DNA from 2 places in the Falsiruegeria litorea R37 genome. Region 2 is predicted to be linked to the other one. Evidence: riboswitches for the same ligand, from Rfam matches in the RefSeq annotation. Region 2 holds a riboswitch; the other holds the start of a gene.
What was found. A riboswitch is a leader RNA that binds a small molecule or an ion and turns the genes downstream of it on or off. The one in region 2 is predicted to bind thiamine pyrophosphate.
Positions count from the first base shown of each region.

Region 1: another riboswitch for thiamine pyrophosphate. It lies ahead of thiD (bifunctional hydroxymethylpyrimidine kinase/phosphomethylpyrimidine kinase); the one in region 2 lies ahead of thiC (phosphomethylpyrimidine synthase ThiC).

Region 1 covers NZ_FWFO01000005.1:83,107-98,206, forward strand. Annotated here, with positions in the region: gene TRL7639_RS20225 (glycosyltransferase family 2 protein) at 1-360, opposite strand, end outside; gene TRL7639_RS20230 (3-deoxy-manno-octulosonate cytidylyltransferase) at 372-1,172, opposite strand; gene cysQ (3'(2'),5'-bisphosphate nucleotidase CysQ) at 1,172-1,969, opposite strand; gene TRL7639_RS20240 (ABC transporter permease) at 2,139-2,912, shown strand; gene TRL7639_RS20245 (SH3 domain-containing protein) at 2,969-3,502, shown strand; gene TRL7639_RS20250 (alpha-ketoglutarate-dependent dioxygenase AlkB family protein) at 3,499-4,101, opposite strand; gene dnaK (molecular chaperone DnaK) at 4,315-6,225, shown strand; gene dnaJ (molecular chaperone DnaJ) at 6,300-7,448, shown strand; TPP riboswitch at 7,588-7,689, shown strand; gene thiD (bifunctional hydroxymethylpyrimidine kinase/phosphomethylpyrimidine kinase) at 7,736-8,536, shown strand; gene TRL7639_RS20270 (FAD-dependent oxidoreductase) at 8,533-9,510, shown strand; gene thiS (sulfur carrier protein ThiS) at 9,494-9,688, shown strand; gene TRL7639_RS20280 (thiazole synthase) at 9,693-10,457, shown strand; gene TRL7639_RS20285 (thiamine phosphate synthase) at 10,454-11,050, shown strand; gene TRL7639_RS20290 (HesA/MoeB/ThiF family protein) at 11,047-12,012, shown strand; gene TRL7639_RS20295 (ABC transporter substrate-binding protein) at 12,032-12,967, shown strand; gene tenA (thiaminase II) at 12,964-13,647, shown strand; gene TRL7639_RS20305 (ABC transporter ATP-binding protein) at 13,647-14,372, shown strand; gene TRL7639_RS20310 (ABC transporter permease) at 14,369-15,100, shown strand, end outside.
Region 2 covers NZ_FWFO01000004.1:24,656-39,755, forward strand. Annotated here, with positions in the region: gene TRL7639_RS18155 (LamB/YcsF family protein) at 1-688, shown strand, start outside; gene thiC (phosphomethylpyrimidine synthase ThiC) at 803-2,602, opposite strand; TPP riboswitch at 2,716-2,837, opposite strand; gene TRL7639_RS18165 (D-alanyl-D-alanine carboxypeptidase family protein) at 3,185-4,600, opposite strand; gene TRL7639_RS18170 (HAD family hydrolase) at 4,811-5,518, opposite strand; gene clpS (ATP-dependent Clp protease adapter ClpS) at 5,605-5,946, shown strand; gene TRL7639_RS18180 (class I SAM-dependent methyltransferase) at 5,956-6,933, shown strand; gene TRL7639_RS18185 (SDR family NAD(P)-dependent oxidoreductase) at 6,970-7,770, shown strand; gene hemF (oxygen-dependent coproporphyrinogen oxidase) at 7,784-8,668, shown strand; gene TRL7639_RS18195 (hypothetical protein) at 8,839-9,252, opposite strand; gene TRL7639_RS18200 (fatty acid desaturase family protein) at 9,357-10,301, opposite strand; gene hemC (hydroxymethylbilane synthase) at 10,385-11,344, opposite strand; gene hemE (uroporphyrinogen decarboxylase) at 11,449-12,492, shown strand; gene TRL7639_RS18215 (CaiB/BaiF CoA transferase family protein) at 12,557-13,639, opposite strand; gene TRL7639_RS18220 (DMT family transporter) at 13,720-14,700, opposite strand; gene TRL7639_RS18225 (SRPBCC family protein) at 14,877-15,100, shown strand, end outside.

The DNA.
Region 1 (15,100 bases), on a different contig from region 2:
CATCCAGTTCAGACCAAAGCGCGCCGCCCGATAGCTGTCCGCCGTTTGCCAGAGCGAGACATCGCTTTGTTCAGCGAGCATCAAATCGGTGCCATCGCTGCTGGTGTTGTCGACCACAAGGAAATGGCCAACGCCCAAATCCCTGTAGTACTGCAGGAAATAGGGCAGGCGGCTCATTTCGTTTCTGACCGTCATCACGACCAGAATATCGTTTGGCCTGATCTGCCCTGTGCGATCTGCCATGACACGCAAGCCGTGGCGACTGCGGAACGACTTCCATAACAATCGCCGTCGCTTCCACCGCAAACGATAAGCCTCGGCCCAGGTTTGCGTAGGGGATGTGGCGGCGGTTTGGGTCATAGGCGGCTGGGTCAGTCCAGTCCCATGGCGGCCATCATCGCCTCGAGCTTTGGCACGTCGGATGGGTTGTTGAGTTCCCAGAACTGCCGCCCGCGGGCCTCAACCTCGACGCACAGAATCTTGTGGTTGTTTTCCATGAACCGCAGTTGTTCCAAACCTTCAAGGGTTTCCAGTGGGCCGGTCTCCCATGTGGGATAAGCGGACAGGGCGTCCTTGCGATAGGCGTAGACGCCGACGTGGTGGAACACCGGGGTCGGGTCGGTATCGCCATAGGTCTGTGCGGTAAAGGGCACGACCTCTTTCGAGAAATACATCGCGCTATTGTCGCGCGCGAAAACGGCGGTGGTGCCGCCCACACGGCCATGCTTGCGGTCGTTGAGCAGGCTGTTCAGCGCCTCGCCATCACAACGCAGCACGGGTGTCGCAACACCTGCATTGGGCGCGCTCTTCAGGCCCGCGACCAGATCCTCGACAAACCAATGGGGCGTCAGGGGTGCGTCACCCTGTAGGTTGACCACAATGTCAAACCCGCCGCCAAGAACCTCATGTGCTTCGGCGCAGCGTTCTGTGCCATTGGCACAGTTCTCGGATGTCATCACCACCTCGGCCCCGAACCCTTCGGCGGCTTCGCGGATACGGTCATCGTCGGTGGCAACCACAACGCGGTCAACGCCCTGCACCGCCATCGCGGCGCGCCACGACCGTTCGATCAGAGTTTGGCTGTTGCCTGACGCTCCTGTCAACGGCACCAATGGTTTGCCGGGATAGCGGGTTGAGGCATAGCGGGCGGGGATGGCGATCAGGACGGACATCAGGCCTCCTTCAACTCAACATCAGGCGCATAGGCGATGAAAAACGGGTTTGCATAACCGTCCTTGCCATATTGCAGCGGAGTGTGATCGTCGAAACGCACGACCTTGCCGCCTGCGCCGGCCAGAACTGCATGTCCTGCGGCGGTGTCCCATTCCATGGTGCGGCCCACACGGGGGTAGATGTCGGCCTCGCCCGTGGCGACCAGACAGAACTTCAACGAAGAGCCCGCGCTTTTGCTGTCTTTGACGTTGTATTTGTTGATGTAATCATCGGTCGCCTGATCGCGGTGCGATTTTGAGGCCACGACGAGCAGCGCGTCATTGTCGGCATTAGACACCGAGATCGGTTGCACAGACCCTACCGTTTCCTTGTCCAATACGCCGGTTTCCTCGATCGATTGACCATCGGCCAGTGTAAAGAACATGCGACCCTTGGCCGGAGCATAGACGACACCGCGTGTTGGGGTGCCATTTTCGACCAGCGCGATGTTGACGGTGAAATCGCCGCGGCGGTGAATAAACTCTTTGGTGCCGTCCAGCGGATCGACGATCAGAAAGGTGTCGCCCTTGGTCGAATGGGATGCGGCCTGCTCTTCGGTCACCAGCAACACATCGGGAAATGCTGCGCGCAGCCCAGCCGAGATCAGGGCATCTGCCGCTTCATCCGCTTCGGTCACTGGGCTGTCATCGGATTTGACCTTCACGTCGAAATCATCCGAGTTATAGATCTCCATGATCTTGTCGCCCGCCTCGAGCGCCAGCCTGCGGATCACGGGAATAAGGTCGTCGTAGGTCACAAAAATGCTCCGATTTTGTGTTTTGTTGCTTATTGGGCCTGCTGTTCTTATGCTTTGCAGGCAACGGAACAGCAAGAATTCCGTGCCAATTTGTTGAGCAGTGTCATGGGAAACCGTTTAAGTGTTTGGATATCGACAGCATAAATCCCTGCTAAGTGGTGCGTTCACCATGGCAGAGATCATTTTTCACGCGGTGGTTCGGTCCGTTCGGGCGGGACACAACAATGCGTTCATCGCACTGGGCAAAAACATGATGCAAGTCGTCGTGTTTGTCATGGTCTTCTACCTGATGTTCACCGTGCTGGGTTTGCGCGGTGGTGCAATCCGGGGCGATTTTCTGTTGTACATCATGTCCGGGGTTTTCCTGTTCATGGTGCACATCAAGGCGGTCGGTGCCGTGATGGGGGCTGAGGGGCCAAACAGTGCCATGATGAAACACGCGCCGATGAACACGATCATCGCGCTTTTGGCCGCAGCCATCGGATCGCTTTATTCCCAGTTGCTGACCTTGTTCATCATTCTGTTCGGGTATCATGTCGCGGTCACCCCGGTCTTTATTGATAACCCGGGCGGCGCCTTTGCCATGTTGATGTTGTCGTGGTTCACTGGCTGTTCGGTCGGGCTGGTGTTCTTTGCGATGAAACCATGGCTCCCGACGCTTGTGGGTATCATGAGCACTGTTTATCAGCGGGCAAACATGATCGCTTCGGGCAAGATGTTTGTGGCCAATTCGCTGCCGCCGTTCATGCTGGCAATGTTTGATTGGAATCCGCTGTTTCACTGCATCGACCAATGTCGTGGTTTTGTGTTCCGAAACTACTACCCCCGCAATTCCAGTTGGGAATATGCGTTTTGGGTGGGAATCGCGCTGATCATGGTTGGGTTGATGCTTGAGTTTTACACGCGCCGTCAGGTGTCGAGCAGTTGGTATGCGCGGCGATGATACGTGTTTGGGTCCTTCTTTTGGCCATCTGGCCTGGAACGATCTGGGCGTTCACCTTGCCACAACTTCACGATGTGACCGGCGTTGCTGCTGATGACGTATTGAATGTGCGCGCATCTGCCAGCGCGTCGTCCGAAAAGATTTCAGAGCTGGCTCATAACGCCACAAACGTCGAAGTGGTCGACCGCTCCCCTGATGGCAAGTGGGGGCTTGTAAACTCGGGCGAGGCGTCAGGATGGGTGTCCTTTCGCTTTCTTGCGCCACAGGCCGAAAACCCGGATGTTCCCATCGCCCGCAAGCTGTCGTGTTCCGGAACCGAACCATTCTGGACGCTTGAGGTCGAGCAAGGCGCGCAGGCCCGGTTCGACGGTTTGGGGTTGCAAGCGATGAGCATGACGGCAGATGTGATGCAGCAGGCCCGTGGTCGCATTGATCGGTTTTCTTTGACGGTTGGCTTGTCTGGCGTGGCAATGGTGCGGGTACAGCAGTGTTCGGATGGAATGTCCGACCGGGCTTATGGGTTGGATGTCGATTATCTGCACCAAGATGGCGCGCTGTATTCCGGCTGTTGCAGCCTTGTCGCGCATTAAGTCACGACCCGCAGCGTCAGGTTGATACGCCCACCTTTGGGCAGCAGGCGCGATGATTTGAACCGAATGCGGTCGATGCCATGATAGCTGAGTCGCGCTTCGCCACCCATCACCACCACGTCGCCAGAGCTGAGCCAAAGGGATTCGGTTTTGCCGCCGCGTGTCGGGTTGCCCATGCGGAACAGCGCATCATCACCCAAAGAGACTGAGACGACAGGCCAGGAAAAATCCGCCTCGTCCTTGTCTTGATGCAGGCCCATCTTTGTGTCTTCGCCATAGTAGTTGATCAAACAGCTGTCCGGCAGGCGATCAAGCCCTGTGGTATCGCGCCAGATCGACAAGATCGAATCCGGAATCGCGGGCCATGCCCGTCCGCCTGGATGATTGGGTTCATAGCGATAGCCAGATGTGTCGGAGATCCAGCCACAGGACCCGGCCGACGTCATCCGCACCGACATTTTCTTGCCCGACGCCGTGGTCGGGCTGAACAGTGGGGCGCCCTTCAGGATGGGGCGCAAATCCTGGATCAGATCGGTTTGGGCCTTGGAATCCAGATGGGATTTCCAAACCTCGAACCCCTGTATCAAAAGCCGCGCCACCCGCTGTTCCCCATTCGTTAGCGAAACCTTGTCAAAAAAGGCCCAAGATTCCAGAAAACCTGCAATTCACAGTGCTTGCAGGCCCGTTCACGCGACCTTATATACGCCGGGACGCGCGATGGTGTAGGGCCATTCGTGCAAACGGATCGAGGTCGGGATGCCACAACGGGTTCAGGCCTCGGGTAATCGCCTTGAAGAGAAAAGGGATCGAACATGAGCAAAGTTATTGGGATCGACCTGGGTACAACAAACAGCTGCGTCGCCATCATGGATGGTTCGCAACCCCGGGTTATCGAAAACGCAGAAGGGGCGCGGACCACGCCCTCGATCGTCGCCTTCACCGATGAAGAGCGTCTGGTCGGTCAGCCGGCAAAACGCCAGGCGGTCACCAACCCTGACAACACCGTCTTTGGTGTCAAGCGCCTGATCGGCCGTCGGTTCGACGACGAGCATCTGGCAAAGGACAAGAAAAACCTGCCGTTCAACGTTGTGAACGGTGGTAACGGTGACGCATGGGTTGAAGCAAAAGGCGAAAAGTATTCGCCGTCGCAAATCTCGGCCTTCACCCTGGGCAAGATGAAAGAAACCGCCGAGAGCTATCTGGGCGAAGAAGTCACGCAGGCCGTCATCACCGTTCCGGCGTATTTCAACGACGCTCAGCGTCAGGCCACTAAGGACGCAGGTAAGATTGCCGGTCTTGAGGTGCTGCGTATCATCAACGAACCGACCGCGGCTGCTCTGGCTTATGGTCTGGACAAGGAAGAAACCCAAACCATCGCGGTCTATGACCTTGGTGGCGGTACCTTCGACGTGACCATCCTGGAAATCGACGATGGCCTGTTCGAAGTGAAATCGACCAACGGTGACACCTTCCTGGGTGGTGAAGACTTTGACATGCGCATCGTCAACTACCTGGCGGGCGAATTCAAAAAAGAGCACAATGTCGACCTGACCAAGGACAAGATGGCCCTGCAGCGTCTGAAAGAAGCTGCTGAAAAAGCCAAGATCGAACTGTCCTCGGCCAGCCAGACCGAAATCAACCAGCCGTTCATCTCGATGGATCCGTCCTCGGGCACGCCGCTGCACATGGTCATCAAACTGACCCGCGCTAAGCTGGAAAGCCTGGTGGGTGACCTGATCAAGGCGTCGATCAAGCCGTGCCAGGCCGCTCTGAAAGACGCGGGCCTGTCTGCGGCGGACGTGGACGAGGTTGTTCTGGTCGGTGGTATGACCCGGATGCCGAAGGTGATCGAAGAGGTTACCAAGTTCTTTGGCAAAGAGCCCCACAAGGGTGTGAACCCGGATGAAGTTGTTGCTATGGGCGCCGCCATTCAGGCCGGTGTTCTGCAGGGCGACGTCAAAGACGTGGTTCTGCTGGACGTGACCCCGCTGTCCCTGGGTATTGAAACCCTGGGCGGTGTGTTCACCCGCCTGATTGATCGCAACACCACCATCCCGACGAAGAAGAGCCAGATCTTTTCGACCGCCGAAGACAACCAGAACGCCGTGACCATCCGCGTTTTCCAGGGTGAGCGTGAAATGGCGGCCGACAACAAGATTCTCGGCCAGTTCAACCTCGAAGACATCCCGCCCGCACCGCGCGGCATGCCGCAGATCGAAGTGACCTTTGACATCGACGCCAACGGCATCGTGTCGGTTGGCGCCTCGGACAAAGGCACCGGCAAAGAGCAGAAGATCACGATCCAAGCATCGGGTGGTCTGTCGGATGACGACATCGAAAAGATGGTCAAGGACGCCGAAGAAAACGCGGAAGCCGACAAGGAACGCCGCGAGCTGATCGAGGCGAAAAACCAGGCCGAGAGCCTCATCCACTCGACCGAGAAATCGATGGAAGAGCACGCGGACAAGGTTGACCCGACCACCATCGAAGCCATCGAGCTGGCAATCGCTGCTCTGAAGGACGAGATCGAAACCGACAACGCCGAGAAGATCAAATCGGGCATCCAGAACGTGACCGAAGCGGCCATGAAGCTGGGCGAAGCGATCTACAAGGCGAGCCAGGACGAAGCAGACGAAGAGCCGGCAGCGGCTGACGCTGGCCCCGTCGTCGATGACATCGTTGACGCCGAGTTCGAAGATCTGGACGACGACAAGCGCAAGTAACGCTTAACCGGGCTTAAAGGGGCCGGTCCGGTCGACGGACCGGCCCTCTTTCGTTGAGGCAGAAGGAATAACGGATGTCAAAACGTGACTATTATGACGTGCTCGGCGTGGCCAAGGGCGCTTCGGCGGACGAGATCAAGAAGGGCTTTCGCAAGAAGGCCAAGGAATTGCATCCTGACCGCAACAAGGACAATCCAGACGCAGAATCTCAGTTCAAAGAGGCCAACGAAGCCTATGAGGTCCTGAAGGACGCCGAGAAAAAGGCAGCCTATGACCGCTTTGGTCACGCTGCGTTTGAAAATGGCATGGGCGGCGGCGGTGGTCGTCCCGGTGCTGGCTTCGGCTCTGGCGATTTCTCGTCAGCGTTCTCGGACGTGTTTGACGATCTCTTTGGCGATTTCATGGGTGGCCAACGCGGTGGCGGTGGACGTCGTGCCGCGCGCGGTTCGGATTTGCGTTATAACCTGCGAGTGTCTCTGGATGATGCCTTTGCCGGCATGCAAAAGACAATCAACGTGCCGACTGCGGTTAGCTGTTCGTCCTGCGACGGCAGCGGCGCCGAAGGTGGTGTCGAACCCACCACCTGCCCGACCTGTTCGGGCATGGGCAAGGTGCGTGCACAGCAGGGCTTCTTTACAGTAGAGCGGACCTGCCCGACCTGTTCGGGCCTGGGTCAGATCATCAAGAACCCCTGTAAGTCTTGCCAGGGCGCAGGCCGCGTCGAAAAAGATCGCGCGTTGTCTGTGAATATCCCTGCCGGTGTCGAAACTGGCACCCGCATTCGCCTGGCTGGCGAGGGCGAGGCCGGGATGCGCGGTGGTCCTCCGGGCGATCTATACATCTTTGTTGAGGTGGCCCAGCACGAACTGTTCGAACGCGATGGCGTGAACCTCTATTGTCGTGTGCCGGTTTCGATGGCGAATGCTGCTTTGGGTGGTTCGATCGAAGTGCCGACCATTGATGGCGGTCGTGGCCGGGTGCAGATCCCTGCTGGCAGCCAATCTGGTCGTCAGATGCGTCTGCGTGGCAAGGGGATGCCTGCCCTGCGCGGCGGTGGCGTCGGCGATATGTTCATCGAACTTGCCGTAGAGACGCCGGTCAACCTGACCAGCCGCCAAAAAGAACTGCTGCGAGAGTTTGAGGACTTGAGCGAGGACAACAACCCCGAAGGCAAGACCTTCTTCTCGTCGGTCAAATCCTTTTGGGATGGCATGAAGGGCTGACACCAGCACACTCCAAAACAAGGGCCGCCCCGTCAAATGGGCGGCCTTTTTTGTATCTGGAAAGGTCAATAAGTCCAGACTGGACCCACAAAACAAGGCTTTTGGCTATTGATAAACTGCCCAACCCCTGAGATGTTCGCGCCAACCGTTGGGGTGCCTGCATTGGCTGAGAGGTGTCTACCACCAACCCATCGAACCTGATCCGGGCAATTCCGGCGTAGGAAACGGTCTTAGTCACAGGCTCACCTTCCATGCTCCGATTGCCCACCTAGATGATGGAGCAACCGATGGCATCAATTGCGCTTACAATCGCCGGATCCGACAGCGGCGGCGGCGCGGGCATTCAGGCGGACCTCAAGGCGATGTCAGCGCTGGGTGTTTACGGTGCAAGTGTGATCACCGCCGTGACGGCGCAGAATACACAAGCGGTGACGGCGGTGCATGGCATTCCGCTGGATGTGATTGCGGCGCAAATCGATGCGGTTCTGTCCGATCTGAACGTGGGTGCGATCAAGATCGGTATGCTGGCCACGCCCGAGATCATTCAAACAGTTGCTGATGGAATCACAGGTTTCGACGGTCCTGTGGTGCTCGACCCGGTGATGATCGCCAAATCTGGTGACGCCTTGCTGGCGCGCGAGGCGGTGCAAACCCTGCGCGATGTGCTCTTGCCGCGCGCCACCGTTCTAACGCCGAACCTCCCCGAGGCCGCGTGTTTGCTGGACCGGATGGTCGCCGAAACCCCCGAAGAGATGGTAGAGCAGGGGATGGCTCTGTGTTCACTGGGGGCCAATGCGGTGCTGATGAAGGGCGGTCATGCCGAAGGCGACGTCTGCCATGATCTGCTGCTGGCTGATGAACGCGTTGCGGGCGATTACGCTGCGCCGCGTCGGGATACCAAGAACACTCATGGAACTGGCTGCACTTTGTCTTCGTCAATTGCGGCTGGTCTCGCCAAGGGATTGGACCTGCCCGAGGCGGTCGCGCAAGCACACGCATATCTGCAGGGCGCGATTGCTCAGGCCGACACTCTGGGCGTCGGCCACGGCCATGGGCCTGTGCATCACTTCCACAAGGTCTGGGCATGAGCGATTTTTCCGTCATAGGGGCGGGCGTTGCCGGTCTGTCGGTCGCGACCGAACTGGTTGCGCGTGGCGCCACGGTGAATGTCTATGACCCCGCTGGCCCCCCAGGGCCGCATGGCTGTTCATGGTGGGCCGGGGGCATGTTGGCGCCCTGGTGTGAATATGAGAACGCCGAAGAGCCCGTGCTGCGTCTGGGGCAAGAGGCTATCGGATGGTGGGCCGACAAGACGGATGTGACTTATGTGGGAACATTGGTGGTTGCCAACGCGCGCGACCTGCCTGATCTACGCCGGTTTTCACGACGGACCGAGGGGTTTATTGATGTTGGGCGCGGCGAAATCGCCGAGTTAGAGCCTGATTTGGGGGCGTTCGGCAAAGGGTTGTACTTTGACAAGGAGGCGCATCTCGATCCCCGAAAGGCATTGGCCGATCTGCATGCAGCGCTGGTCGATAAGGGTGTGACCTTTCATCAAACCGTTGCTCCGGAAGGCTTGGAAAACGTCATTGATTGCAGGGGTCTGTCCGCACGCGATACGCTGACTGATCTGCGCGGCGTCAAGGGCGAAATGTTGGTGATCCGCGCCCCTGATGTGGCTCTAACCCGGCCTGTTCGACTGTTGCACCCCCGCCTGCCGCTTTACATCGTGCCGCGTGGCGATGGCGTTTACATGCTGGGCGCCACGATGATCGAAAGTGAGGATTCGGGTCGCATCACCGCGCGCTCGATGTTGGAATTGCTCAGCTCCGCCTATGCACTCAACCCGGCCTTTGGCGAGGCCGAGGTTCTGGAAATCGGTGTCGATCTGCGACCTGCGTTTCCTGACAACCTGCCGCGTATTCGCCGGATCGGCGGGCGGGTTTATGCCAATGGCCTTTATCGGCACGGGTATCTGCTGGCGCCTGCGGTTGCGCGTGGTGTCGCGGACCTGGTGCTGGACAACAAACATTCGGAGATGGTCGATGAAGATCGTGCTTAATGGCGAACCCCGCGAGGTGGCCGCCGAGACCTTGGCCGCTTTGCTTGATGAGTGCGGTTATTCGGGCAGGGTTGCCACGGCAGTGAATGAGGATTTTGTACCCTCGTCCCTGCGCGCCGGTCACCGGCTGAATGATGGCGACCGGGTCGAAGTGCTCGCCCCGATGCAGGGGGGCTGAGGTGATGCGGACGCTGTATGGCACTGAGCTGCCCAACCCGCTGATGTTGGGCACAGCGCAATATCCCAGCCCCGCGATCCTGGAGCAAGCGTTCCGTGACAGTGGTGCGGGTGTGGCGACGGTGTCGCTGCGACGTGAAGGCGGCGCAGGACAGACGTTTTGGAAAATGATCCAGGACCTGGGCGTGCTGATCCTGCCCAACACAGCTGGTTGCCACACGGTGAAAGAGGCCGTCACCACCGCCCATATGGCGCGCGAGGTGTTCGACACCAAATGGATCAAGCTGGAGCTGATCGGGCATACCGATAGTCTGCAGCCGGATGTGTTCCAACTGGTCGAGGCCGCGCGCATCCTGACCGAAGACGGGTTTCAGGTGTTCCCCTATACCACCGACGATTTGATCGTAGGCGAACGGTTGCTAGAAGCCGGGTGTGAGGTGCTGATGCCCTGGGGCGCGCCGATTGGTTCGGGCCGGGGGCTGAACAACGAATACGCCCTGCGCGCGATGCGGGCCGAATTCCCCGATGTGCCGCTGGTGGTGGACGCGGGCATTGGTCTGCCGTCCCATGCGTCACACGCGATGGAGTTGGGCTATGACGCCGTGCTGCTGAACACAGCCGTCGCGCGCGCAGGCGAGCCGCAGTTGATGGCCAAGGCCATGGCGCTGGCGGTCCAGGCCGGGCGTTTGGCGCATCAGGCCGACCCGATCGAGGCGCGCGATATGGCCGAGCCTTCGACTCCTGTCATTGGAAAGGCATTTCTGTCATGAGCCTGGATCGTTTTTATCCCATCTTTGACCACACCGACTGGCTGGAGCGGATGCTGCCTCTGGGTATCAAGCTGGTGCAGCTGCGGATCAAGGATCAGCCGGACGATGTGATCCGTGCGCAGATCGCCAAGGGTCGTGATTTGTGCGCCGATCATGGCTGCACACTTGTGATCAACGACTATTGGCAGGCTGCGATTGATCTGGGCGTTGAATGGCTGCATCTGGGGCAAGAAGATCTGGATGACGCGGACCTGTCTGCGATCCGAAAAGCGGGTCTAAAGCTGGGTGTTTCGACCCATGACGATGACGAATTGGAGCGGGTTCTGGCGATGGATCCGGAGTATGTTGCGCTTGGTCCGGTCTATCCGACCATCCTGAAAAAGATGAAATGGCACCAACAGGGCCTGCCGCGCGTGACCGAATGGAAAGAGCGCGTGCGCGACATCCCCCTGGTTGGTATCGGCGGGATGAGTGTCGAGCGCGCACCGGGCGTTTTGGAGGCCGGTGCAGACATCGTATCGGCTGTGACCGACATCACTCTGAACGACGACCCCGAAGGTCGCGTGCGTCAGTGGCTTGAGGCGACCAGATGAACCGTTACGCCCGCCAGATGATCTTGCCGCAAGTCGGGACGCAGGGGCAGGATCGCCTTTCTCGCGCCCGTGTTCTGGTGGTGGGCTGCGGCGGGTTGGCGGCTCCTGCTTTGCCTTTGCTGGCGGGGGCTGGTGTGGGACATCTGCTGTTGCTGGACGCGGACGTTGTTGCCCTGTCTAATTTGCACCGGCAGACGCTGTTTACCGAAGCGGATTGTGATGCGTCCAAGGCCGAAGTGGCGGCAGGGCGCTGCCGTGCGATCAACTCGGAGATCACTGTTGAGGTAAGAAAACAGGCTCTAACACCGGCAAATGTAGCTGAATTGGTTGCTAAGGCCGATTTGGTTCTGGACTGTGCCGACAGCTACGCGGCCAGTTATACGCTCAGTGACGAATGTCTCAAGCAAGGCAAGCCGTTGATCAGCGCCTCGGTGCTTGGGCTGGGTGGCTATGTCGGTGGGTTCTGCGGCGGCGCGCCTTCCTTGCGCGCCATTTTCCCGGAGGCTCCCGACAGCGGCGCAAGCTGCGCCACAGCAGGTGTTTTGGGCCCGGTCGTGGGCATGATCGGCGCTCTACAGGCACAAATGGCACTGGCAGTTCTGCTGGGCATGGCCCCGTCGCCCTTGGGCCAGATGGTGCAATTCGACGCGCAGACCTATCGCAGTACCGCGTTCCGCTTTGAGGGTGCCCCTGAGCCGGAAACGGCTTTGCGTTTTGCGGCCCCATCTGAACTGACCGATCAGGACATGATCGTCGAACTTCGCGGAGCTGAGGAGGCCCCAGAGCCTATCCATGCTTCTGCCAACCGCATCCTGCCGGAGGAGGTGCAGAACCATCTGCCCACCCCCGAAACCCGCATTGCGCTGTGTTGTGCCACGGGCCTTAGGGCCTGGCGCACGGCAGAGCGCATTCAACAGATTTGGCCGGGCGAGATTGTTCTTGTCGCGGCCGCAACCTCATGAAGCACAAGGAAACGCGAACATGAAAAAAATGCTGACCGCCTTGGCCATGCTGGCCGCAACCCCGGCGATGGCCGCCGACAAGATGACCGTCCTGCTGGATTGGTTCATCAACCCCGACCACGGGCCGATCATCGTGGCGCAGGAAAAGGGCTATTTCGCCGATCAGGGCCTTGAGGTTGAGATCGTTCCACCCGCCGACCCGTCGGCCCCGCCGCGTCTGGTTGCGGCTGGTCAGGCCGATCTGGCCGTGTCCTACCAGCCGCAGCTGCACCTGCAAATCCACGAGGGCCTACCGCTCAAGCGTGTTGGCACCCTGGTTGCGACCCCGCTGAACTGCCTGCTGGTTCTGGAAAACGGCCCGATCAAATCGCCCGCCGACCTGAAAGACAAGAAAATCGGTTTCTCGGTCGCTGGTGTCGAAGAGGCGGTTCTGGGTGCGGTTCTGGGCAAGTATGACGTCAGCTTAAGCGATGTTGAGATGATCAACGTCAACTTCTCGCTCTCGCCGTCGTTGATGTCGGGTCAGGTGGATGCCGTGATCGGTGCCTACCGGAACTTTGAGCTGAACCAGATGGACATCGAAGGCGAGCCGGGCACCTGCTTCTACATCGAGGAAGAGGGCGTGCCGTCCTATGACGAACTGATCTATGTGGCGAACCCCGAGACGATGGATGCCGACAAAGTGGCCCGCTTCCTGCGCGCGACCGAGCTGGCGACCCAATACATCGTCAACAACCCCGAAGACAGCTGGAAAATCTTCTCGAGTACCTCGACCGAGCTGCAGGATGAGCTGAACGCCCGCGCCTGGGTCGACACCCTGCCGCGTTTTGCCCTGCGTCCCGCCGGTTTCGATCACGGCCGCTATGCCCGGTTCGAAGCGTTCCTGAAAGACAGCGGCATGATCGACAGCATCAACCCGGTTGACGCGATTGCCGTGGACGTGACCGCGAAATGAGCGGCGCACCCGATTATGGCCGCGCCTTCGGCCTGATGCGCGCGGCTGCGGGCGATGTGTGGCGGGACTATACCCGCCACGCTTTCGTGGAGGGGATGAAAGACGGCACCCTCCCGCGGGAAGCGTTTCTGCATTACCTGCGGCAGGACTATGTGTTCCTGGTTCATTTCAGTCGTGCCTGGGCGCTGGCGGTGGTGAAATCGGAAACGCACGAGGAAATGCTGCTGGCCTCGGCCACGGTGAACGGTCTGATCAGCGAAGAAATGAAGCTGCACATCGGCATATGTGCCGAAGCGGGGATTTCTCAGGACGAACTGTTCGCTACGCCCGAGCGGCCCGAAAACCTGGCCTATACCCGCTTCGTGCTCGAAGCGGGCTATTCCGGCGATCTGCTCAGCCTGCTGGCAGCACTTGCCCCTTGCGTCATGGGCTATGGCGAGATCGGTGTGCGTCTGTCGGACGAGGCCACCAGCGAGACCTATCGTGATTGGATCAACACCTATGCGGGTGATGAGTATCAGGGGTCGGTCCGCGCTGTGGGTGAGCTGCTGGATGGTGCGTTGGCGCGCCGTTTGGGTGACAGTTATGACCAACTGCCGCGTTGGGATGGCCTGTGTCAGACCTTCAACATGGCGACCCAGCTTGAGGTCGGATTCTGGCAGATGGGGATGACCCCATAATGAACGCGCCCGAGGTCACCTTTCAGGGGCAGGCCAACATCGGCACGGCGCAGCTTTTTGCGCCGCTGTCGCTGTCATTGGTAGCGGGGAAATGGACCTGCCTGTTGGGCGGCTCGGGCGTTGGCAAATCCACTGTGCTCCGGTTGATCGCCGGGCTGCAGACAGGGGCGGTGTTTGACGGCTCCATCACCGCATCGGATAGCGGTGAGGTCGTGCCGCGCGTGGCCTACATGGCGCAGGACGATCTGTTGCTGCCTTGGGCAACCGTGACGCAGAACATCACGTTGGGGGCGCGATTGCGGGGCGAAAAGCCCGATCAGGCGCGGTTGCAACGGTTGCTTGGTCGCGTGCGATTGACCGAACACGCCGACAAGAAACCAACGGAACTCTCGGGCGGGCAACGGCAGCGCGTGGCGCTTGCACGCACGTTGATGGAGGACAAGCCTGTCATCTTGCTGGATGAACCGTTTTCGGCACTGGACGCGCAGACGCGAGCGGACATGCAAGATCTGGCGGTGGAATTGCTTGCGGGGCGCACGGTCTTGCTGGTGACCCATGATCCGGGAGAGGCCGCTCGGCTTGGGCATTCCATCGTCGTCATGGAGCAATCGGGGCTGACCCATTGCCCGCCGCCGCAGGCTGGTGTTCCGCGTAAGGTGGACGATCTGGAGACTTTGGCGGCCCAAGCGGCCTTGCTGCGCCTATTGAGGGGAGAAGCCGCATGACGCGTTACCTTCCCGCCTTGGCGGCTGCTGCCTTTGCGGTGGCTGTCTGGCAACTGATTGTCACCCTGACGGACCTGCCCAAATTCATCCTGCCCGGACCGCTTTTGGTGGCGGAAACCTGGTGGAAGAACCGAGCAATCATTGCCGAACACACGTTGATCACTGGGATCGAAGTTGTAATCGGTTTGGCCGCCGGGGCGACGTTGGGGATTGTAACCGCGATTCAGCTGGCGACCTCGCGCGTGGCGCGGGTTCTGGTGCAGCCAATGCTGGTGTTTACACAAGCTTTGCCGGTCTTTGCGCTGGCGCCGATCCTGACGCTGTGGCTGGGGTATGGGCTGTGGTCCAAGGTGGCGATGGCTGTCTTGATCATCTATTTTCCGGTGACGTCGTCGTTTTTTGATGGATTAATGCGTACGCCGCCCGGTTACCTGGATCTGGCGCGTACGATGCAGGCGAGTCCGCGCGCGGTGCTTTGGCACATCCGCATTCCGGCGGCCTTGCCGAATCTGGCGTCGGGTCTGCGACTGGCGGCGGTTTATGCGCCGATCGGGGCTGTGATTGGCGAATGGGTGGGCGCGTCCAAGGGGCTGGGCTATCTGATGCTTCTGGCCAACGGTCGAGCTAAAACCGATCTGATGTTTGCCGCGATGCTGACGCTTGGCGTGTTTTCTGTCCTGCTGCACATTGCCGTGCGCAAGGCCACAACACGCATGGCTGGCGAGGGC
Region 2 (15,100 bases):
GTTGCAGGTGATCACCTCGGCCAACATCGCTTGCGGGTTTCACGCGGGCGACCCGGATGTGATGGCCAAGACCATGACAATCGCGGCGGAAAACGGCGTCGGTATTGGGGCGCATCCCGGCTTTCCCGACCTGCAAGGGTTCGGTCGCCGCAACATGAAGGTGCCGCATGCCTCATTGCGCAATCTGGTGCGCTACCAGCTCGGCGCGGCGATGGGCATGGCGCAGGCCGTGGGGACCAAGGTGCGGCATCTGAAATTGCATGGGGCGCTGGCCAACATGTGCTCGGTTGATCTGGACATGGCGCGGGCCTGCTATCAGGGCGCGCTGGACGTGGATCCGGATATCATCGTGATGGTGCTGGCCGTGACCAAGCAGGAAGAGGCCGTGCGCGAGTTGGGATGCAAATGGGTTGGCGAAATCTTTGCCGACCGGGCTTACAATGATGACGGCACACTTGTGGATCGGTCGCTGCCGGGGGCTGTCATCCATGATGCGGATGTCGCAGGGCCGCGCATTCTGGAAATGGTCAAGAAAGGCGCGATCATCACTGAGAGCGGAAAGCGGCTGGAGACCTCGATCGATACGATCTGTCTGCATGGCGATGGCGCGACGGCGTTGCAGATTGCCCGCTCGGTAAAGCGCTGCCTGACCGAGGGTGGGGTCGAGGTGACCAAGTTCGAAAGGTAAGTTTTTATTGTTCCTGGCCGCGCGCAGCGTGGCGACGCGCCGACCGCCCCCATGGGCGGCGCGTTTCGCGCCACCCGCGATCGGCTTGCGTGTCAACGCAACCTTTGGAATCGACTACTCGGCTGGCTCCTTGGTTGGCATGTAAAGCTCGCCCCCTTCGCGGAATTTGGCAGCCATCGCCTCCATCCCCTCTTTCTGCGCCTCGGTGCGGATGTCATGCGAAATTCGCATCGAACAGAATTTGGGCCCGCACATGGAGCAGAAATGCGCGACCTTGTGGGCCTGCTTGGGTAGGGTCTGATCGTGGAATTCACGTGCCGTGTCCGGGTCGAGTGACAGGTTGAACTGATCTTCCCAGCGGAATTCGAACCGGGCCCGTGACAAGGCATCGTCGCGACGCTGCGCCCCCGGTAGACCCTTGGCCAAATCGGCAGCGTGGGCGGCGATCTTATAGGTGATCACGCCTGTTTTGACATCGTCCCGGTCCGGCAGGCCCAAGTGCTCTTTGGGCGTCACATAACAAAGCATCGCACAGCCAAACCAACCGATCATGGCCGCCCCAATGCCGGACGTGATGTGGTCATAGCCCGGTGCAATATCCGTGGTGAGCGGCCCAAGCGTATAGAACGGAACTTCGTGGCAGCACTCCAGCTGCTTGTCCATGTTCTCTTTGATCTTGTGCATGGCGACGTGACCGGGTCCTTCGATCATCACCTGACAATCCTTGGCCCAGGCGATCTTGGTCAGTTCGCCCAGAGTTTCCAGCTCGGCAAACTGGGCCTCATCATTGGCATCCGCGATGGAACCGGGGCGCAGACCGTCGCCCAAGCTGAAGGACACGTCATAGGCGCGGCAGATGTCGCATATCTCGTCGAAATGCTCGTAAAGGAAGTTTTCCTTGTGGTGATGCAGGCACCACTTGGCCATGATCGAGCCGCCGCGCGAGACGATGCCGGTCACGCGGTTCACGGTCATCGGCACCATGTGCAGGCGCACGCCTGCGTGGATGGTGAAGTAGTCGACGCCCTGTTCGGCCTGTTCGATCAGCGTGTCTCGGAAGACTTCCCATGTCAGGTCCTCGGCGATGCCGTTCACCTTTTCCAGCGCCTGATACATGGGCACGGTGCCGATGGGTACAGGGCTGTTGCGGATGATCCATTCGCGGGTGTTGTGGATGTTGCGACCAGTCGACAGGTCCATCACCGTGTCGGCACCCCAGCGGATCGACCAGACCATCTTGTCGACCTCTTCCTCCATGCTGGACGTAACAGCTGAGGTGCCCATGTTGGCATTGATCTTGACCAGGAAATTGCGGCCGATAATCATCGGTTCGCTTTCGGGGTGATTGATGTTGGCCGGGATGATAGCGCGGCCTGCGGCAACCTCGTCCCTTACAAACTCGGGTGTGACGTAGTCGGGGATGTTGGCGCCCCAGTCGTTGCCGTCACGCGCCTCTACCACCGCTTCGCGCAGTTGGTTTTCGCGAATGGCGATGAATTCCATCTCTGGCGTGACGATGCCCGCGCGAGCATATGCCAATTGTGTGACTGCCTTGCCATCTTTGGCGCGCAGCGGGCGTGGTTTGACAGGAAACTCGGGCGTCAGCCGGTCGCCTTCGACAAAACCGTTGTCGGCTGCGGTGATTTCGCGGCCTTGGTAGTCTTCGACGTCACCACGCGCCTCGATCCAGGCACGGCGCAGGGGGGCAAGGCCCCGCTTGATGTCTACCTGCACGTCCGGGTCGGTGTAGGGTCCCGAGCTGTCATAAACCGGCAGGGGCGGCTCTCCGGCGGTCGGGTGAACCGAGATTTCGCGCATCGGCACCCGGATGTCGGGGTGCTGCGTGCCGGACACATAGATCTTGCGCGCGGCAGGCAAGCCACCTGTGGTGATCTTTGGATTGGGGACGTTCATGTCAGTGCTCCTCAAGCGTTTCACTCAAAAAGACACAGATGACGTGGGCTTGGATGCAAAAGAGGGTGTACGGCCCTCTCGTCTCAGGCAAGGCGGCGGGTCATGATCCCGGCGTTTGCGATGCCCTAGCTTCCTCCGCCAGTATCAACTGGGTCAGGTTCAAAGGGTCGCGTCGCCGTGCGTGATGCACCGTCAGCCTCTCAGTCCCCTAGGTGGGACCCCCCTGCGTGCGCTTTGGGTAACCGATATGCACGGCAAAGGCCACGCTCCAGTTCTAGAGTGCTGATAAGACCAATTCAGATAGACCTCCCGCACCCGAGCGATCCCGACTTTGTCGGCACCGCTAGCGGCCTTGGGCCAGGCGCCTCGCCTTCGGCTCGGCGTGGTCCCGATCGGGGAACCGGTTCGCCCCATTCGCCAACCGCCGAGCGCAGCGAGGCTCGGCCCAACGGGAGGAGGTGTTTCGTCAGAAACATCGACGACGGGCGGGAGTTCCCCCTCCAACGCAACAAGGGTCACCCCAAAAGAAATGACCGCGGAGCTCCGCGGTCAAATCTTACGAGGTAGTGCTGGTGGTAAATTCTATGATGGGCCGATCATGAAGCAGGTCACGTTACGGGCCTTCAGGCGGCGGCATGCGAGATCAGCCTGATCGCGCGTCATGCCCTGGAATGTTGCGTCGAAACCACGGGTCGATTGATCGACCTTGCGCAAGGTCCCGTCGAGTGTTGCCATCTCGGCTAGGGCAGTGCGCAACAGAACTTTCTCGGCCTGATAGCGGTTGGTATAGCGTCCGACGTTGATTCCCCAGTGATGACCGCCAGATGTCGACAAGCGGGTCACAACCTCTTGCTCAGGCTGCGGTGCGGCTGCCGGCTCGGGGTCGACCGAAGTCAGAACCAGGTTTTCTGGCCGCAGCGCGGGTCGCGTTCCCGGGGCTGCAGGCGCCACCGAGCCAACCTCGGCTATGACTTCATTAATGCTGGCCTGGATGCTGTCTTGGTTTTGCTTGGCGGCTTCAGCCACCAGAACAGCGCCTGCTGCGGGACGAGATTGCGGACGTAGGCTGGTTTTGGGTGCACCGGCCAAGCGAATCGTCTTGCCGCTGCCGCCCGCTGTGGTGTTGCCAACATAGGCAGGACGGCTCGGCTTGCGGATTGGCGCCCGCGACGGTGCGCGGCGAAAGCCCAGGTCCAGTAGCTCGGCCACCTTGGCGTTGCGCGACGAACTGGATTTGCCGCCAAACACGGTTGCGATGATGCGCTCGTTGCCCCGTTTGGCAGAGGCCACCAGGTTGAAACCCGCCGCGCGGGTGTAGCCTGTCTTGATCCCGTCTGCGCCCTGATAAGCGGCCAGAAGACGGCGGTTGGTGTTGTTCACCGATTTGATTCCCGCGTTTGTCGATTTGCGCGAAAACAGGTTGTAGTATTGGGGGTAATCATAAAGCAGATGCCGCCCCAGCGTGGTCATGTCCCGCGCGGTCGACATATGACCGCTTTCGGTCAGGCCATGCGCGTTCTTGAACGTGGTGCGCGTCATTCCGAGTGCCTTGGCCGTGCGGGTCATGCGACGGGCAAATGCAGCCTCGGACCCGCTGATCGCGATGCCGATGGCTGTGGCCGCATCGTTCGCCGATTTCACGGCAGCAGCCCGGATCAGATAGCGGAACGCAATGCGCTGCCCCGACCGCAGGCCCAGTTTCGATGGCGGTTCGCTGGCGGCTTTTTGGGTTATGCGCACTTTGGTATCGAGTGTGATTTCGCCGTTTCGCACCGCCTCGAACGCGATGTAGAGCGTCATCATCTTGGTCAACGAGGCAGGGTGCAGGCGCGTGTCGGCATTACGTGAATGCAAAACTTCTCCCGTGCGCGCGTCAATCACCATGGCCGCATAGGGGGCTGCCCGCGCGCTGAGCGGAATCAGAATGCACAGCCAAACGGCTGCTAGAAAAATAAGGCCCAAACGGGCCGGCTTTGTACGCCGAACCTGCACGATCATTGCCTCTGTCTGCCTCTGGCCGCCGATTTTTCGGCTGGCTCATTGATTAGTTACACACAGGCTAACACAGAGATTCCTCAAAATAAACCCGGAGGTTGCAGGCAGCCTGTCGAATTTCAGTTCAAGGAAAAACCACATGTAGCGGCCGTGGCGATCAGGCCCGCAACACCGGCCATTGTGGCAAGAATGTGGCGGCGGGAAATGGCCGGATCAACTCAACCTGTTCAAAAGCGCGGGTAAACCGCCCAGGTCTTCCAATTCGCGAAACCGGGGTTCCTTCACAGGGGCTTCGGCATGTTCGATTTCCCAGGTCAGTCCGTGCGGAACGTATACTCCCCATCCGCCGGCCTCGATCGCGGGAACAACATCCGAGCGCATGGAATTGCCAACCATCATCGCATGCTCGGGACCATGACCATGGTGGGCAAAGATCGCCGCGTAGGATGCGGGTGTCTTTTCGCTCACGATCTCGACACCGTCGAACAGATCGCCAAGGCCCGATTGTGCAAGCTTGCGTTCTTGATCCAACAAATCGCCTTTGGTGATCAACAGGACGCGGTGGGTTTCAGCCACTGCTTTCACCGTTGCCTCGGCGTGTGGAAGCAACTCGATTGGGTGGTCCAGCATGTCCTGTCCAGCCTCAATCAATTCGCGGATGACAGAGGCGGGCACGCGATCCTCGGTCACCTCAATCGCGGTTTCGATCATCGACAGCACGAACCCTTTCACACCATAGCCATAGTGCCCGATGTTGCGGCGCTCGGCTTCAAGCAGACGGTCGGCCAGATGGTCGGGTTGGGCATGCTCGGCCAGCAATTCGGCAAAGCGATCCTGAGTCAGGCGAAAGAAGCGTTCGTTGTGCCAAAGGGTGTCGTCGGCATCGAAACCAACAGTGGTGAGTTTACGATCCGTTGACACCTGTTCGCTTTCCCTTTTCTAAACCCGATGGAAGGTTATATAAGCCACTATACCAAACCAACTCCCCAACCGGACTGTTCTGCGCGATGTTGCTACAACCCTTGATGATGTCGGACAACCCAGGCGACGACAGCGACACCTCGGTGATTGTCGAAACCCGGCCCAAGACCAAGCGTCCGCCGCTGTACAAGGTGCTGCTGCTGAACGACGACTACACCCCGATGGAGTTTGTGGTCCATGTTTTGGAACGGTTTTTCGGTATGACACATGCCGAAGCGTTCGAGATCATGCTGACGGTCCACAAGAAAGGCGTCGCCGTGGTTGGCGTGTTCAGTCACGAGATTGCCGAGACCAAGGTGGGCCAGGTGATGGATTTCGCCCGCCGTCACCAGCACCCGTTGCAATGTACCATGGAACGCGAAGAGTAAGGCGCGCCGATGTCTGTCCGCTTGTCTCTGGCGCTCGATTCGGGCGATCTGCTGCCGTGTGATGCTATCTCGGTCGTTTTGCCGACCCCGGATCACGATCTGGGCGTGTTGCCCAAGACCGCGCAGATCGTGCAGCCCTTCAAACCGTTTCACGATCATTTTCAGGCGCAGGGTTTTGCCTGTGTACCCGACAGCGATGACGCCTGCGATCTGGCGATTGTCTTTGTGTCGCGCGCCAAGGCGTTGGCCCGGGATCTTGTGGCGCGGGCCTGCCTGCGGTGTTCAGGCTGGGTGGTGATCGACGGGGCCAAGACAGATGGTATCGACAGCCTGATCAAGGACATCCGCAAGCGGGTTGATGTGTCTGGCCCGATTTCCAAAGCACATGGCAAGATTTTCTGGTTTCGCGGGCAAGAGTCTGATTTTTCTGATTGGATCGCGCCCGGACCCCAGGTTGTCGACGGGTTCCAAACCGCGCCAGGTGTTTTCTCGGCCGATGGCATTGATCCTGCTTCGGCCCTGCTGTCACAGGCCTTGCCGGACAAGCTGGGCCGTCGGGTGGTTGATCTGGGCGCCGGGTGGGGATTTCTGTCCGCCCAGGTCCTGAAGAACGCCAAAGTCGAACAGCTGGATCTGGTCGAGGCCGACCAAACTGCACTTGCCTGTGCGCGGGCAAACATCACCGATTCACGCGCACGATTTCACTGGGCAGATGCACTGAATTGGCGGGCGGCCGAGCCTGTGGACACAGTTGTCACCAATCCTCCGTTTCACACATCCCGTGCGGCTGATCCGGCGCTGGGGCGCGGATTCATCGCTACGGCTGCGCGTCTCTTGGCGCCTTCGGGGCAGCTTTGGCTGGTGGCCAACCGCCACCTTTCTTACGAGGCCGCGCTGACCGAGCTATTCGGGCAGGTCAACGAAGTCGCAGGCGACAATCGGTTCAAAATCCTGCACGCCACCCGTCCTGCTCGCACCCGGCGCTGATCGCCGCTAACGTGGGCTCAAACCAGGAGGATTCGGATGTCCTTTTCCATCGCAGGCAAAACCGCAATCGTCACCGGCGCTGCCAATGGCATTGGTCTGGCCATCGGGCGCCATTTTGCTGAAATGGGCGCAAACGTCATGTTCGCGGACATGGACGAGAAAAGCCTGATCAGTGAATTGGGCGAACAGGCGGATGAAGGGAATGTGCGCTATTTCGCAGGAGATCTGCGTGAAAAACTGACGATTGCCAATCTGCTGTCGGCCACATTGGATGCCTTTGATCAGATTGACGTGTTGGTAAATGGCGCGCGTCAAGTGGCCCCGTCGGACCCACTGGATGCAGACGATGCCTCGGTCCGCACATTGCTGGATCAGAACCTCTTTCCTGCCCTGCGGCTGAGCCAGCTAGTGTCCAAGCGCATGATCAAGCAGTCCGAGGATCAGGACGAAGGCACGGCAGGCTCGATCATCAACCTGTCCTCTATAGCTGCGCGACGCACGCACCCCGAGTTACTTGGGTATTCGGTGTCATCGGCTGCATTGGATCAGATGACCCGGTCGCTGGCGGTGGCCCTGGCGCCGAACCGCATCCGGGTGAATTCTATCGCGCTGGGCTCGGTCATGAGCGCGTCGTTGCAGAACGCGCTCAAGGACAACCGCGACGCGCGGACCGATATCGAAAACCACACCCCGCTGTCACGGATCGCCTCGCCGACAGAATTGACTGAGGCAGCGCAGTTTCTGGCCTCGGACGCGTCCGCCTTCATGACGGGACAGATCCTGACACTGGACGGGGGACGCACGTTGCTCGATCCCGTTGGCGCCGCAGCACACTAAGAAAAAGAGCCTCATGTTCGAGACAGAAAAAACCACCGCCGCCGCATGGTTTCGCAGCCTGCGTGATGAGATTGTCGCTTGCTTTGAAGCGCTGGAAGAGAGCCATTCCACAGGCCCCTTCTCCGAGATGGAGCCCGGCCGGTTCGAGGTGACCCCGACCAAACGCATGGCCGATGACGGATCGGACGCAGGCGGCGGGTTGATGTCCGTCATGCGCGGCGGGCGAGTGTTCGAAAAAGTCGGTGTAAACGTCTCTGAGGTGCACGGCACACTTGGCGAGCGCGCGCAGACAGCCATGGCGGCACGAAAGGGCATCCCCGGCATGAAAGAGGACCCGAGGTTCTGGGCCAGCGGGATCTCTCTGGTGGCTCACATGCGCAACCCCCACGTGCCTGCGGTGCATATGAACACGCGCATGTTCTGGACACCACATGCCTGGTGGTTCGGCGGCGGGTCGGATTTGAACCCCTGTCTGGAATACGACGAGGATACCGCACATTTCCATGCCGAGCAGAAGCGTCACCTCGACCCGCACGGGCTGGCGCATTATCCGCGGCTCAAGGAATGGGCGGACGAGTATTTCTATATCCCGCACCGCAAACGGGCGCGGGGTGTTGGTGGTATCTTTATGGACGACTACTGCACCGACAACTGGCAGGCGGACTTTGAGCTGACTCAGGACATCGGGCGCGCCTTTCTGCCTGCTTTTGTGCCGTTGGTCGAGCGTCGGCGCGAAATGGCGTTTTCCGATGCGGACAAGGATGCACAGCTGGTGCATCGCGGGCTCTATGCCGAATACAATCTTGTCTATGACCGGGGCACCAAGTTTGGTCTTGAGACCGGCCACGACCCGGATGCCGTGCTGATGAGCCTGCCACCCTTGGCAAAGTGGGTTTAAACTTCACCTGAACGTTCTGTAGTGGTTCGGGGGCAGGGGGGGGGGCTCCCGCCCGTCGATCGTGCATCAAAGATGCCCGTCTCCGGTTGGGCCGGGCCTCGCTTCGCTCGGCGGGTGGCGTTTGGGGCCCCTGTTCCGTTCAGGAGCCGCCAAGGTTTACAATCCGGCGTTTACCAGGGCCAGAGTTCGTCTTCGATGCGGTCATAACAATAGTTCTGGGCCATATGCGCGGGCATGTTGTCCCCGACTTTCTTTACGGAAACCGAGTATCCCGTCGATGTGTCGGCCCCCTGCGGTGGGTTCAGCGCGAACTGAACGCCTTTGCGGCCTTGAACCGTTACCGCAGGCCCTACCGGTTGCACCAGGTAGATGCGTTGGGTTGCGCTGCTGCGCAATACGCGAATGGCGTAATCGCCAGCACCGCACCAGAAATCCTTGGGGGCCGAGCCGTGGCGGTTCACCACTTCGAAGACGCCGCTTTTGTTGACGGGGTAGACCTCGAACCGGTTTATGGCCTGAAATCCGGCGGCCAAGGTGGGGGCAATCAAGGCCGCGGCCAGCAGCAGCGATGTTCTGATACGCATGGGTGTTACCTTTCGAAAACTGAGTACTAGCGTACCTCAAGATCATAATCTGATTGCGGCGCGCGACCAGAAACCCCGCAAATACGTGAGCGGAGTTTATCGCCCTATGCAGATCGCCATCCGGCCTCGCGCAGCGAGGCGCCATAACTGTCGGCGGTCTTCATCTGGGGGCCAAGCCCTTTGCCCAATAGGGCCTCATGCATCTTGGGCAGGTTATAGCAGGGCACATGCATGACCATGTGATGTTCAAGATGATAGTTGACCCAATAAGGCGCCACCAGCAACCGCGCCAGCGGCCCGGCCATCGTCGTGCGCACGTTCTGCAAGGGGTTCTCGGATTGCTCGGTTGCACCGTGTTCGGCGATATTGCGCACGCGCAGGACAAACTGGAACCAGGTCAAGTAGGGCAGCAGCCAAAAGGCCAGCCCCCACCACCAATCACCGATCAGGCCCATAATGACCATGACGCCAATGAACACGGGCATCGATTTCCAAAACTGCGGGGCTTTGAAACTTTGCGCGAAATCCGAGGCCGCAGATTCCATCGCCTCTTTGTCGCCTGCCAATTGGAAAGATCTCATGATCTGACCCAACAGCTGCTTGGACCCGGTGCGACCGGTCAGATCGCGGCTGAACTTGCGTTTGAGTGATGCATGCGAAGTCGGGAACTTGGACGACAAAACCAAATCGGGGTCTTTGTCCGTCTGCGTGAAACGGTGATGGGTCAGGTGATAGTGCCTGTAAGCGGCCAACTCGGCCAGGATCGGGCGTCCGCAGAGCCATTCGCCAACCAGGTCATTCAGCTTGCGGCTTTTGAACAGAGCATTGTGTGCGGCCTCGTGCATCAGGATCGCCAGGCCAAGCTGGCGCGAGCCAATCACGATGACCGCAATCAGGAATGTCACAGGGTTGGACCAAAGTCCAAAGAGTGCCAAAGCCAGTGCAATCGTGCCCCAGCAATGCAACGTCAGCCAGACGCCCATGGCGTCCGACCGCTCGGCCAGCGGGCGGATTTCTTCGGTGCTCAGATACGCCTTTCCAGGTGTCATGGTGGGTCCTCCTCCGTCCTTTCGACGGTCCCAACGCCAAGACAGTCTGTCAAATTCGGCGCGGCGTCACAACTTCTGTGACGTTACGACCGCCATTCGAAAAACCCTTGGCCCGCCTGTGCCAGCAGTTTGGCGGCCATTTCGCGTCCCAGTTTGGCACCGTCTTCGACTGCGCAGGTTTGATCATCACGGATCACTTCGGACCCATCCGGGCGCAGCACCTCGCCGCGCAGACGCAGGGTGGTGCCATCAATCTCGGCCAGCCCGGCAATGGGGGTTTCGCAAGAGCCATCGAGCGCGGCCAAAAAGGCACGTTCCGCGTTCAGACGCTGCTCGGTCTCATGGTCATGGATGGTGGCCAGCAGATCGGCGGTGCGATTATCGTCGACGCGGCGTTCGATGCTGATCGCACCTTGGGCAATGGCAGGCAGCATATCTTCGGGGGCGATCGCAGTCGCGGGCACGTCGGCCATGTCCAACCGGTTGAGGCCTGCAAGCGCAAGGAACGTGCATTCGGCCACGCCATCGGCCAGCTTTTTCAGGCGGGTCTGCACGTTGCCGCGGAATTCCACCACCTTCAGGTCGGGCCGCCGGTTCAGCAGTTGTGCCCGACGGCGCAGGGACGAGGTTCCAACAGTCGCGCCTGTCACCAGATCGGCAATCGAGGATGCGCCGGGTGAGATGAACGCGTCGCGCACATCTTCGCGCGGCAGGAAGGTATCCAGGATCAGCCCGGCCGGTTGCACGGTCGGCATGTCCTTGGTCGAATGCACGGCGATGTCAATGTCGCGCCGTACCATCGCCTCTTCGATTTCCTTGGTGAACAGCCCCTTGTTGCCGATCTCTTTGAGCGGTCTATCTGCGTCGATCATGGCGCGGTTGTCGCCGGTGGTTGTGATCACCACGATCTCAAACGCGTCATCGGGCAGGTCATGCGCGGCCATCAGCCGATTGCGGGTCTCATAGGCCTGGGCCAAGGCCAGAGGAGAGCCACGGGTGCCGATCTTGAGCGGGGACGCGGGGGTAGGAAGCTGTGCTGTCATACCCCCTGCTTTAGTCGCGTCACATTGCCCTGACAATGGGGGCGTTGCTTGACAAATTGCCGCCAAAGGCAGAACCGGGTGTCTAAACGCAAATGGGGATGAGCATGGCCGAACAAAAGAAACTGCTGCAGGCGTTGGCGGGTGAGGTACAGGATGTGCCGCCGATCTGGATGATGCGGCAGGCCGGGCGCTATCTGCCCGAGTACCGTGCGACCCGCGCACAGGCTGGGGATTTTCTGTCGCTTTGCTACAACCCTGAATTGGCCGCCGAAGTGACGCTACAGCCGATACGTCGCTATGGCTTTGACGCCGCGATTCTTTTTGCCGACATTCTGCTGGTTCCGCAGGCCTTGGGGGCCGATCTGTGGTTTGTCACTGGCGAGGGTCCGCGCCTGTCGACCATCACGTCTCAAGCAGATTTCGACGCGCTTAAACCGACCAGTGACATTCACGAGACCCTGAACCCGATCTATGAAACCGTCCGCATCCTGTCGCGCGAGTTGCCGTCCGAGACCACATTGATCGGCTTTGCGGGCGCGCCCTGGACCGTTGCAACTTATATGATCGCAGGGCGGGGCACCCCGGACCAAGGCCCGGCGCATGCGCTGCGCGAGGGGAACACGGCTGTGTTCGAGGCGTTGCTTGGGCGGATCACCGAAGCGACGATTGAATACCTTTCAATGCAGATCGAGGCGGGCGCAGAAGTGGTCAAGATCTTTGACAGCTGGGCTGGGTCGCTCAAGGGCGAAGCATTCGACAAATACGCGTTGGAGCCCGCCCGGGTGATAACGGCGGCACTAAAAAAGCGGTATCCGCATATTCCGATCATTGGGTTCCCGCGCGAAGCGGGTGATAAATACGTGGGTTTTGCCAGGGCGGCCGGTGTCGATTGCGTTGCGCTGGACAATTCCGTCTCGCCCGAGTGGGCCGCTAGGAACGTTCAGGTTGACGGTTGCGTGCAGGGCAACCTGGCCTCGCGCCACATGGTGACAGGCGGTCAGGATCTGATCGATGAGACGCGCGCGATCGTAAAGGCGTTTTCAGGTGGGCCGCATATCTTCAACCTGGGTCACGGGATCACACCGGATGCTGATCCCGCCAACGTGCAGTTGATGATCGACACCGTGCGCGAAGGGGCGCGCGGATAGGGGGCTCTGCCCCCGTCGCTTTGCGACTCCCCCGCCGTATTTTCACCAAGAAGAAAGAAGGACGTCAGCCTTTCAGGCTGGCGCGGATGTCGGCATCGTGCTCGCCACGTTTTGGGCTGGGGCGTGGCGACCATTCGTAGTTTGAGAACCGCGGGGCGCCAGCGGCTTGCAATGTGTCATCGGGGGCCTGCCAGGTTTGTCTGGCGGCGTTCATCGGGTGGGATTGCGCCTCTTCGGGGCTGAGAACCGGGGCAACGCAGGCATCGGTTCCCACAAAAATCTCGGCCCAGTGATCGCGCGGATGGCTGGCAAATAGGCCTGTCAGGCGGTCGGTCAGGGTTTGCCAGAGTTTGGGGTTGTATTGCTGCTGGAAGTCGGGGTCATCTGCGAGGCCCATGAGGTCCAGGAAAAGCGCGTAGAACTTTGGCTCGAGGCATTGCACTGTCATGTAACCCCCGTCTGCGCAGCGGTAGGTGCGGCTCCAGTGTGGGCCATCGAGCAGGCTGCGTCCGCGCGTGCCGGACAGGTTGCCGGTTTGGCGCAGGCTCATGAGCAGGTTCATCATATGGGCCGAGCCGTCGTAGATGGCGGCGTCGACCACGGTCCCTTCGCCGGTGGTACGCGCATTCAGGATGCCCGCCAGCAGGCCTGCAACCAGATACATCGCCCCACCGCCGATGTCGCCCACCAGTGTGGCGGGCGTTTGTGGCGCGTCGCCAGGGGCTGAGCCGTACCAGAGCGCACCCGAAAGCGAGATGTAATTCAGGTCGTGACCTGCCACCGTCTCTAGCGGGCCGGATTGGCCCCAGCCGGTCATGCGGCCAAAGACCAGGCGCGGGTTCACCAGGTGGCATACTTCCGGACCGACCCCAAGCTTTTCCATCACGCCGGGACGGAACCCTTCGATCAGCCCGTCGGCGGTGGCGATCAACGCCTTGAGCGTTTCCAGGTCATCGGCATCCTTGAGGTCAAGCGCAATCGACCGTTTGCCACGATCCAAGAGCGAACGTTCGGGCATGCCCGGGGTCACGGCACCGCCCATTCGGTGCACCACGATCACATCGGCGCCCAGATCGGCCAGCAGCATGGCGGCAAAGGGGCCTGGCCCAAGCCCTTCGATTTCGATGATACGGATGCCGTTCAGCATGTGTGTTGCTCCCTCTTCCCTGGGCGCAAGGTTCCTGCGCGCCCGTCCGAATGCAAGCATCTGCTGATACGACGTGGCGTTCAGTAGCGGCCCTTGATCTCGGCCCGGGCCACGCGGCGTGCTTTTTGTTTCTCACGCAGGAAGACAAAAAGGCCGGACCCCATGATCATCGCCATACCAACCCATACGGCAGGTGCGGGAAACTCGGACCAAAACAGCCAACCCCAAAACACGGCCAGCGGCAGCCCTATGTACTCGAACGGTGCCACAGTGGCTGCATCGGCCATGCGATAGGCTTGGGCCAGACAATAGCCGACAATTCCCGAGTTCAACCCAAGTCCGATGAACAGATACCAATCCTGCGTTTCCGGCCAGACCCATGCCCGCAGTAGAAAGACCCAGCTGGCGTTTTCCAGCCCCTCAGCATAGCGCCCGTCCCCAGCAAATACGAAGAAGCCAACCGAGACGATGATGAACATGCCTTGGATATAGACGGCAAGCGCAGAGGCTTTGGTCGTGGCCCCCAACTTGCGGGTCATCACCTGGTTGATGGCATAAGTCAGCGCCGCAAGAACCGGAAGCAACAGCACGATACGGTCTGCGGTGGCACTGTCGCTGCCCTCCCACGGGCGTTGCATCAGGATCACCCCTGCAAAGCCGACAACAACAGCCGACAGGCGCATAACTCCGACCTTCTCTCCCAAAACCGGGATCGACAGGACGGTGATGAACAGGGGGGCTGCAAAAAACAACGCGGTAACATCCGCCAGTGGCAGTGTCGCAAGAGCCACGAAAAAGCTCATATTCGAGGCAACGACCATCAAGCATCGGATGATGTGGAGGGTGGGGTGGCGGGTCTTGAGCAAAGAAACGCCACCCTCGAAGTAGAGAAAGACCATCGACAGCATGATGCCAATCGACGAACGCAAGAACACCGTTTGATGCAAGGGATAGCCGCCTGAAAGCTGTTTGATCAGCATGTCGTTGATCGAGATCGCGAACATTCCGACCAGAATAAAGGCAATGCCCACGCCGGGGCGGGTCGCTGGTGACGCTGACATGTGGTGCTCCAAAACGACAGGGCCGGTGAATTGCCCTGTGGCTTGTTGCCACCGCTATCACAGATCGGACGTTTGTCTATCTCTGTTTTGATAGCTGGCCTTCGTGGGGTTGGCGGCTATGTTTGGCTGGATTAGACATTGATGACCCATCGACCCGCACCAAGGAGCACAGACCCATGCAGATGAGCGACAAGCGCGTGATCAAGGCGGAACCCGCAGCAGTTTATGTGGCCTTGCTGAACCCCGACGTGCTCAAGGCCTGTGTTCCCGGCGCGCAAGAGCTGAGCGGCAACCCGCAGGACGGGTATGAGGCGACGGTGGTGCAAAAGGTGGGCCCGGTCAAAGCCACGTTCAAAGGGGCCGTGACCATGTCAGATATGGTCGAGAACCAGAGCCTGAA